Regions from separate parts of the Streptomyces nitrosporeus genome, predicted to be linked through region 3. Evidence: riboswitches for the same ligand, from Rfam matches in the RefSeq annotation. Region 3 holds a riboswitch; each other region holds the start of a gene.
The links. A riboswitch is a leader RNA that binds a small molecule or an ion and turns the genes downstream of it on or off. The one in region 3 is predicted to bind cyclic di-AMP.
Positions count from the first base shown of each region.

Region 1 (3,266 bases), 3.0 Mb from region 3:
GCTACGGCGGCCTCCAGCTGTCCCAGGACACCTGGAAGTCGTACGGGGGCACGGTGTACGCGCCCCGCGCCGACCTCGCCAGCCGCTCGCAGCAGATAGCGGTCGCCGAGAAGGTGCTGGACGACCAGGGTCCGCAGGCGTGGGCCAGTTGCGCGGTGGTCTCCGGGCTGGTGCTCGACGGAGGGCTGCCGGGCGTGGACCCGGGCGGCGACCCGGCGGACACCTCCCTGCCCGGATCCACCGGATCCACCGGGGAGACGACGCGCGAGACGGACGAGGACACGGCGGACGAGGTGTCCGGCGCCGCGGAGGACGACGCCGAGGGCGGTGCGGGGGACGGGGCGAAGGACCCCGCGGCCGACGCCGGCGCGGCGGACGACGGCGGACGGAAGGGGAAGGCGGGCACGCCCGGAGGGAAGGAGACCCCCGGGGACTCCGGCGGATCCGCGCCCTCGGCGTCACCCTCCACCGCCCCCGAGCCCGAGGCGTCCCAGAGCCCCGGCCGCACCGGAGGCGGGAAGCACCGCGGCGCGCCCGCTCCCGAGGCGGGTACGGGGACGGGGGCGGACGCGGGACGCGATACCGGCCGGCACGCCTCCCGCGGCGACTCTGGCGCGCGCGAGGACTCCGGCGCGGACGGCACCTACACGGTCCGCGAGGGCGACAACCTCTGGTCGATCGCGGGCGCCCAGGACGTGCCCGGCGGCTGGACGGCCCTCTACGAGGCCAACAGGGGCGAGGTCGGCTCCGACCCGGACCTGATCCTCCCGGGCCAGGACCTCGACCTGGCGGCCGCGGGCACCGGAGCGGCCGGCGGCACGGCGGCCGGCGATGACACGGCGGCCGGGGACGCGACCGCCGGGGCGGCCGGCGGGAAGACCGCCTCCGGCCACTGATCAAAACGGGAAAACACCCCGAAAACAAGGGTAGTTAAGGGGCCTATGTCCACTTATGCGTAAGTGAGACATGGGTCTCTTTGCTGTTCGCGGCGGGCCTCGCCCGTCCGGTCCGTCCGTATCGGCTCCGACCTGCGGAAATAATCCCCTGCCCCCCTTCGGTACGTGCTGATTGCGCGTTATGTCCAGCTTTGAATGTCGGGGTTGGGTGTGTTTACGGTCGGAGCCGCTCGCACCGCGGGCACCTTCGACCGTCACGCCGAATCCTGCCGTCGGCCGAAGGGAACAGACGCGTCATGCGCCGTAGGCAGGAGCGGGGGACCCAGGTAGGTGCCGGAGCGGACCGTCGGGAAGACGGTCGGACCGGCTCGGGGTGAAGTCGCTCGCCAGTGCGGGCGACCGGGCAGCTCACAGCCCGAACCCGACAGCTCACCTCGTAGGCGTCGGTGAGGAGAACCATGCTGCTTTCGAACAAGGGCAAGCACCGTCGTACCTCCAGGGCCGTCCGCATCGCCACGATGGCCGGTGTCGCCGGTGCCGCCGTCGCCGTCCCGCTGATGGGTGCCACCGGCGCCTCCGCCGCGTCCGTCGAGACCTGGGACGCCGTCGCGCAGTGCGAGTCCGGTGGCAACTGGTCCATCAACACCGGCAACGGCTACTACGGCGGCCTGCAGTTCTCGCAGTCCAGCTGGGCCGCCGCCGGCGGCACGCAGTACGCCGCGCGGGCCGACCTGGCCACCAAGGAACAGCAGATAGCCACCGCCGAGAAGCTCCTCGACCTCCAGGGGCCGGGCGCCTGGGCGTGCGCCGGAGCCGGCGGTCTGACGAACGACGGTGTCGACCCCGGCGTCGACACCGGTGCCGCCGCGAACGGCGACACCGACCCGCAGGCCGCACCGGAGCGCGAGGCCGAGCAGCCCGCCACCCGCAGCGAGAAGCGCACCGCTCCCGAGGAGACCGTCACCACCCCCACCGGTGAGAAGGTCCAGAAGGGTGACGGCGAGTACGAGGTGAAGACCGGCGACACCCTCAGCAAGATCGCCGGTGCGAAGGACGTCAAGGGCGGCTGGGAGAAGCTGTTCGAGCTGAACGACGACATCGTCAAGGACGCCGACCTGATCTTCCCGGGTCAGCAGCTCCACCTGAAGTAGTCCGGGATCCTCCTCCCCGGACGGCCACCCGGCCCGGCGCACCCACCCCCCTGTGCGCCGGGCCGGCGGCGTGCCGGGGGCTTCCCGGAAGGGCTTTCGGGGCGCCGCCGGAACGGCCTCCTGGGGGGTGAGTGTTCAACAGTTGTAGTTACCTGCCAGTAAATTTCTGAAGAAACGCCCGTAATGCGGGTGCTTGAGACCTTTTTCGTCCCAGGGGACGGGCGGTCGGCCGACGCAGCGGGCCGGGCCGGTTAGGCTCGTGTCGCTAGGCCACCGTGACCCTGGACAACCAGTGTCAGATCCCAGAAGGAGATGCCTCGTGCCGTCCATCGACGTCGTCGTAGCCAGGGAAATCCTCGACTCCCGGGGGAACCCCACGGTCGAGGTCGAGGTTGGTCTCGACGACGGCAGCACGGGTCGTGCTGCCGTTCCGTCCGGTGCTTCCACGGGTGCGTTCGAGGCCATCGAGCTCCGTGACGGCGACCCCAACCGCTACCAGGGCAAGGGCGTCGAGAAGGCCGTCCTCGCCGTGATCGAGCAGATCGGTCCGGAGCTCGTCGGTTACGACGCCACCGAGCAGCGCCTCATCGACCAGGCGATGTTCGACCTGGACGCGACCGAGAACAAGGGCTCGCTCGGCGCCAACGCCATCCTCGGCGTCTCGCTGGCCGTGGCGCACGCCGCGTCCGAGGCCTCCGACCTCCCGCTCTTCCGCTACCTCGGCGGCCCGAACGCGCACCTGCTGCCCGTTCCGATGATGAACATCCTGAACGGCGGCTCGCACGCCGACTCCAACGTGGACATCCAGGAGTTCATGATCGCGCCGATCGGCGCCGAGTCCTTCTCCGAGGCCCTGCGCTGGGGCGCGGAGATCTACCACACCCTGAAGAAGGTCCTGAAGACCAAGGGCCTGTCCACCGGTCTCGGCGACGAGGGCGGCTTCGCCCCGAACCTCGAGTCCAACCGCGCCGCCCTCGACCTCATCATCGAGGCCATCAAGGAGGCCGGCTACGTCCCCGGCCGCGACATCGCGCTCGCCCTGGACGTCGCCGCGTCCGAGTTCTACAAGGACGGCGTCTACGAGTTCGAGGGCAAGTCCCGCTCGGCCGCCGAGATGACCGAGTACTACGAGGAGCTCGTCTCCGCGTACCCGCTGGTCTCCATCGAGGACCCGCTGTACGAGGACGACTGGGCCGGCTGGAAGGTCATCACCGACAAG
Region 1 covers NZ_CP023702.1:4,621,403-4,624,668, forward strand. The annotation lists gene CP967_RS20515 (LysM peptidoglycan-binding domain-containing protein) at 1-896, shown strand, start outside; cyclic di-AMP (ydaO/yuaA leader) riboswitch at 1,186-1,354, shown strand; gene CP967_RS20520 (transglycosylase family protein) at 1,355-2,047, shown strand; gene eno (phosphopyruvate hydratase) at 2,367-3,266, shown strand, end outside.
Region 1: it holds a riboswitch for cyclic di-AMP, as region 3 does, so the genes downstream of both, CP967_RS20520 (transglycosylase family protein) here and CP967_RS06740 (LysM peptidoglycan-binding domain-containing protein) in region 3, are expected to answer to the same signal.

Region 2 (3,266 bases), 180 kb from region 3:
CCGGAGAAGAAGCATTTCGGGGTGGCGCCCACCGGACCGGGACACCCCCACGGCTCCACCGGCCGGCCACGAGCCGGCGGAGGGCGGGCGTCCGGGGCGTTTCGGATACCCGCCCCGCCTTCACGGGCACCGGCACCGCACCCCTTGCTCGACCTATCGCTTATCGATAGCTTTCTATCGTTGGACGATCGAGGGAGAGATGATGGGACGCATGACCGTGCTCGCCCTGCGGGCGGTACTCGCGGCACTGCTCATGGGCTCGGTATTCGTACAGGCCGTGATGGTGCCGCTGCTGGCCATGGATCTGGGTGACCTCGCCGCGGATCACGCGTATCTGCGGACCCCGCTGCTCACGATCGTCGTCCTGGGCTTCGTGACGGTCGAGATCGTCCTGGTCTGCGTATGGCGGCTGGTGACGATGGTCCGGCGCGGGACGGTCTTCTCGCACGCCGCCTTCCGCCATGTGCACGTGGTGATCGGCGCTGTCGTGGCGGCCGCCCTGCTGGTCCTCGCCCTCGCGGTCCTCCTGGCCCCCGGCGAAGCCGTGGCCCCGGGCGTGGTGCTCCTGGTCTGCGGGGCGGCCGTCGCCGTCCTCGGTGTGGCGCTCGTCGTGCTCGTGCTGCGGATGCTGCTCGCCCAGGCCGTCGCACGTGACGTCGAGGCGGCGCGGATGCGGGCCGAACTGGACGTGGTGATCTGATGCCGATCGTCGTCGGCATCGATGTGATGCTCGCGAAGCGGAAGATGTCCGTGGGCGAGCTCGCGGAACGGGTCGGGATCACCCCCGCCAACCTCGCGGTGCTCAAGAACGGACGGGCGAAGGCGGTCCGCTTCGCGACACTCGCGGCGCTGTGCGAGGCGCTCGACTGCCAGCCGGGAGACCTGCTGCGGTGGGAGGCGGCCGAGGAGGAGGGGTGACCGGCCGGCCGCCGTGGACGCCGGGCCGCCCCGGAGCCCCGCGCCCGGCCCGTGCCGGGGGGCCGGGCGCGGGACGGGGAGCCGGTGCGGGACGGGGGCCGGGCGTGGGACGGGGCCCGGTGCGGACCGCGTCGCTCAGAGCTGGACGCCGTGCGAACGGAGGTAGGCGACCGGGTCCATGTCGGAGCCGTAGTCCGGGGTCGTACGGGCCTCGAAGTGCAGGTGCGGGCCCGTGGAGTTGCCGGTGGAGCCGGAGAGGCCGATCTGCCGGCCCGCGGCGACGCTCTGGCCGACGGACACGTCGATCGAGGAGAGGTGTCCGTACTGGGTGTAGGTGCCGTCCGTCATCCGGAGCACGACGTTGTTGCCGTACGCGCCTCCCCATCCGGCTTCGACGACCGTGCCGGCGCCCACCGCGACGACGGAGCTGCCGGACGCGGCGCGGAAGTCCACGCCCGAGTGGCTGCCGGAGGACCAGAGGGAGCCCCCGGACCTGTAGCCGGTGGTGACGTACGAGCCGGCGACCGGGAGGCGGAAGGCGTTGAGCCGGGCGCGTTCGGCGGCACGGGCGGCGCGGGCCTCGGCCTCGCGGGCCTCCTCGGCGCGCGCCTCGGCCCTGCGCTCGGCCTCCGCCTGGGCCTCCGCCTTCGCGGCGAGCTCGGCCTGGCGCAGCTGGGCCTCGGCCTGGGCGTCGATCCGGTCGGCGAGGGTGCTGCCCATCGAGACGGCCTGGGTCAGTCCGGTGCCCCCCGCCGGGGCCGCTTCCGCGGCGAGGGCCGGGGAGGCTGCGGCGCCGACGACGCCGGCGGCGGCCAGGACCGCGACACCGGCGGCCCGGGTGCTCCTGCGGGCCGGACGGCTCGGGGCACGGTGCTTCCCGGTGGCACGGGTGAACGCCATGGAGGGGCGGTTCCTTTCCTTCCTTCTCGCCTACCGGGTTAGCTGACGGGTTCGGAGCAGGAAGGTCTCCTACGGGCACCTGGGCCCTCGCGGGGCCCGGACGTCCGATTCACCCCAGGGACACGGTGGGTCCCCGGCTCCCCTGGCTCGCGCCTGACGGGGACTCGGCGATGGCTGCCCGGCGCCGCGGATGCGGCATACGTCCGGCGGACAGCCGAGCCGACGCTAGGCGGGAGGGCTTTCGATCACCAAGCGGACAGGCCCTTTTGTCGGACATCCCACAGGGCATACCCCCTCTTTCGGACCATTCCGGGCGTGGGGTGGCGTGGGTACGCCAGGGGCCCCGGCGAGCGCTTCCGCTCGCCGGGGCCCCTGGGAGGAGGACGGTGACCGTCCGTCAGCCGTTGACGACCGTCACCTCTCCGATGCCCAGTTCCCGCACCGGGCCGGCGATCCGGGCGGCGTCCCCGACCAGCACGGTGACGAGCCGGTCCACCGGGAAGGCGTTCACCACGGCGGCGGTCGCCTCGACCGTGCCGGTCTCGGCCAGGCGCGCGTACAGGTGGGCCTGGTAGTCGTCCGGGAGGTGCTGCTCCACCTGGTCGGCCAGGGTCGCCGCGACGGAGGCGGCGGTCTCGAACTTCAGCGGGGCGACGCCCACGAGGTTCTGCACCGCGGTCTCCCGCTCGGCGTCGGTGAGCCCTTCCGCCGCCAGCGTCCGCAGGACCTTCCACAGGTCCTCCAGCGCGGGGCCGGTGGACTCGGTGTCCACCGAGCCGCTGATGGCCAGCATCGCTGCTCCGGTCGCCCCGGCGGCGGAGCCGGGCGCGGTGGAGCGCAGCACCTGGGCGAAGGCCCGGACGCCGTAGGTGTAGCCCTTCTCCTCACGCAGGACCCGGTCCAGCCGTGAGGTGAGGGTTCCGCCCAGGCAGTAGGTGCCGAGGACCTGGGCCGGCCAGACGCTGTCGTGGCGGTCGGCGCCGATCCGGCCGATCAGCAGCTGGGTCTGCACGGCTCCGGGGCGGTCGACGACGATCACCCGGCCGGTGTCGTCCGCGGTGATCGGGGGGACCGGACGGGCCTGGGCGGTGTTCCCGGACCAGTCGCCGAGAGTACCGGCGAGCAGGGCGTCCAGATCGACGCCGGTGAGGTCGCCGACGATCACCGCGGTGGCGGTGGACGGCCGCACATGGGCGTCGTAGAAGGCCCGTACGGCGGCCGCGTCGATGCTCCGCACGGTCTCCTCGGTGCCCTGGCGGGGCCGGGACATCCGCGCGGTGGCCGGGAAGAGCTCCCTGGAGAGCTGCTTGGCGGCACGCCGGGCCGGATTGGCCTGCTCGTGCGGGATCTCGTCCAGGCGGTTGCCGACCAGGCGCTCCACCTCGTCCTCCGCGAAGGCGGGGGCCCGCAGCGCCTCGGCGACCAGGCCCAGCGCCTTGGCCAGCCGG
Region 2 covers NZ_CP023702.1:1,754,975-1,758,240, forward strand. The annotation lists gene CP967_RS07455 (DUF2975 domain-containing protein) at 203-700, shown strand; gene CP967_RS07460 (helix-turn-helix domain-containing protein) at 700-918, shown strand; gene CP967_RS07470 (M23 family metallopeptidase) at 1,054-1,818, opposite strand; cyclic di-AMP (ydaO/yuaA leader) riboswitch at 1,832-1,998, opposite strand; gene CP967_RS07475 (M16 family metallopeptidase) at 2,216-3,266, opposite strand, start outside.
Region 2: it holds a riboswitch for cyclic di-AMP, as region 3 does, so the genes downstream of both, CP967_RS07470 (M23 family metallopeptidase) here and CP967_RS06740 (LysM peptidoglycan-binding domain-containing protein) in region 3, are expected to answer to the same signal.

Region 3 (3,266 bases):
GGACGCGCGGCCCGGAACGCGGCATCGGCCTTCACCACCCGGCCGGGTGGTGAAGGCCGATGTCACACGCGGCACGCGGCACGCCGGTCCCGTCCGGCGTCCCGCGCCGGAACCGCGTACATGCGGAACAGGGCGATACGGCGGGGTCAGGACTCCTCGAAGTAGGCGTCCAGCGCCTCGTCGAGTTCCGCCGTCCAGGTCTTGAGGTCCTTTCTGGCACCGGCCTCGACCTCGGCGTTGAACCACCGCCGGCTCGACAGGTGCACCGTGACGGTGAACCTGCGGCCGAAGCGGGGCGTCTTGACCTCGACCGCTCCGATCTCGGACCAGTCGAACTCGGCCTCCTGGTCGTCCAGCTGGAAGCGGACACCCTCGCGGTCCACCCGGATGGCGCCCCGGCGGTCGCTGACCTCGAAGACGGGACCGCCGCTCCTGCCGGAGCCCTCACCCTTGCCGGAGTCCTCGGGGTCCTCCGCGCCTTCGGAGTCCTCCACCTCCTCGGCGCCGCCGGCCTTCTCCGGAGCCTTGTCCGCGTTCGCGGCCTCTTCCTTGTCCATGATCACGTCGGCGGCGCCCACGGCCCCGGTACCGGCCTCGGCAGGCGCCCGGGACGCCTCCGGTTCCTCCGGTTCCTTCGGCGCCCCCGGCGTTCCACCACCCTCCGCGAGCACCGGTGCGGGGGCCGTCAGGCCGGGGATGAACGCCGGGTCTGTCCCTGCGGCGAACTCGGGCTTGTTGTTCGAATCTATGCGCTGCTCCACGGCGGGCAGTATGGACGACGAACCTGTACGTGACCAGTCACGCCGCTCCGGCGCGCCGCCACGGCACCGCGCGCACCCCCGCCGAAGGCCCCGGGAACGGCGGCCGGGCGGACGGGAAACAGCCGGGCTCCGGTTCACCGGAACGTGGCGGCACGCCGGAACTCGGCGGTACGCCGGACCATCCAGCCGGCGAGGGTACGCGGCACCCGCGGAGGGACGCCGCCCCACCCCGCCTCTTCGCCGTGCACCCACAGAACGACGGGTGGTGCGGGCCCTGGGGACCCGCACCACCCGTCGTTCACGCCGGGCTGCCCAGCGGTGCCGGCGTCGTGGCTCAGTAGGCGCCGAAGACGTTGTCGATCGAGCCGTAACGGTCGGCGGCGTAGTTGCACGCGGCCGTGATGTTGGCGACCGGGTCGTAGCTGTCCATCGACGTGCCGGGCACGTGGTAGGCCTGGAAGGTCGGGTCGATGACCTGGAGGAGGCCCTTGGACGGGATGCCCGCGGCGGCGTTGGAGTCCCAGTTGTTGATGGCCATCGGGTTGCCGGAGGACTCACGCATGACGTTGCGGTGGATGCCCTCGTAGGTACCGGGGATGCCGTGCTGGGCCATGATGGCCAGCGACTCGTTGATCCAGCCGTCCAGGTCGTCGGTGTACGCGACCGGCTCGACGGCGGGCTCGGTCTCCGCGACGGTCTCCACGGCCACGGCGGGCTCGGTCTCCGCGACGGTCTCCACGGCCACGGCGGCCGGGGCGCCCTGGGCTCCCTGGGCGGCGAGTGCGGTGCCCGTGCGCACCGAGCGGTCGGCACGGTCCTCGGACTCCGAGGAATCCGAAGCGGTCCGGTCTGCGGTCTTCTCCGCCTCGGTACCGATGGTCAGCTTCAGGCCGACGCGAATCAGGTCGGGGTTGTCGCCGACGGCCTCACGGTTTTCCTTGTACAGCTCCTGCCAGCCACCGCCCACGGAATGGGCACGCGCGATTCCGGCAAGGGAATCACCCAAGATCACGGAATAGGTGACGGAGCCGGAGTCCTTTGCGGCAATCGCCTTGCCGGACGCGGCAGTCGAGGTGGCGGCCTTTTCGACCGCGGCCGTCTGCGCCGGAGCGGCGAAGGCGCCCGTGGCGCCGATCACGGGAAGGGCGAGGGCGGCTCCGCCCGTGCTCACGGCGATGATGCCGCGGGTGAGCGAACTGGACTTGGAACGGCGGCGGTTGGCCATTGCGGGCATGCTGGTTTCCTCTCCGTCGCCTGCGAAGTGAGCTGTCGGGTTCGAGCTGGAGTTGCCCGGCCGCAGACGGACTGCGACTTCACCCCAAGCCGCTCCGGTCACCGGATCGGCACTTACCTGGGTCCCCCGCTCCTGCCGTACGAGATGTGGTCGGGTTCCCGGACGGCGGCAGGATTCGGCGTTCCATCCGGAGTGAGGGTGACCGTAGGCGAGAAATAGCGAAAGGAACAAGCCGCGCATTCGTGATCACAATTCACCCGCAAGATCCATTCACGGGAATTCGTGTAACCGACCCCACACGGCCGCGCCGGATTCCCCGATATCACGGGGCCCTCGACGCGTCGCCACCACCCCCTCGCGCGGTGGAGGTGACGCTGGTCACCAAGTCCGATAAGGGCGATTTGCACCCCGCGCCACTCTCAACGAACCCCGCCCACCCCTGTCGGCATATCGCCTTGAATGACAGAGCTAAATACCCTTAAGCCAACAAATCGGGCATAAGGCTCACCGGTCGGCTTGTCGCGCGTGGCGTGGCGGGCCCGGTGGAACCGGTTCGACATGACGGAGAACGTTCACTTCAGCTACCCGCGGATCACCGTCCTGCCCGTTCAGCCCGGGGATCCGCCCTTCCGCGTCATGGAGATCGACGGGGAGGTCGTCGCGATGGTGACGGCGATGACGGATGTGGTGGAGGTCGCGGCTGCGGCCGGGATCAGGGTGCACGACCTCGACGACCCGGACGTGATCCGCTGGGTGGGGGGCGGCAAGCTCACCTGGCAGAAGCGCTGAAGCCGGCAGAGGGTCCACACCCCGGCACGCAAAGCCGGCACGGCCCGCCCCACCCCACCCCGCCTCGCCCCGGACGCATCGAGCTGCTATATGGCATCTGCGAGGTTATCGAGGAGAAGGCGTTGTAGATGCGCGATAAACAGCCCTATGGTGTGGCACATGCAGTCCTACACCATCGGACAGGCGGCGCGTCTTCTCGGCGTCAGCCCCGACACCGCCCGCCGCTGGGCCGACGCGGGGCGGGTCGCGACGCACCGTGACGAGAGCGGCCGCCGCCTCATCGAGGGGCGTGCCCTGGCGGCCTTCTCGGTGGAGCTGGCACAGGCGGGCGCCGATGAGGAGGAGGTCTCCTACACCTCCGCGCGGAACGCCTTCCCCGGCATCGTCACCGCGGTCAAGCTGGGTGATGTCGCCGCCCAGGTGGAGATCCAGGCCGGCCCCCACCGTCTCGTCTCGCTCCTCACCCGCGAGGCGGTGGAGGA
Region 3 covers NZ_CP023702.1:1,572,300-1,575,565, forward strand. The annotation lists gene CP967_RS06735 (prolipoprotein diacylglyceryl transferase) at 147-761, opposite strand; gene CP967_RS06740 (LysM peptidoglycan-binding domain-containing protein) at 1,096-1,995, opposite strand; cyclic di-AMP (ydaO/yuaA leader) riboswitch at 1,998-2,186, opposite strand; gene CP967_RS06745 (hypothetical protein) at 2,554-2,784, shown strand; gene CP967_RS06750 (TOBE domain-containing protein) at 2,944-3,266, shown strand, end outside.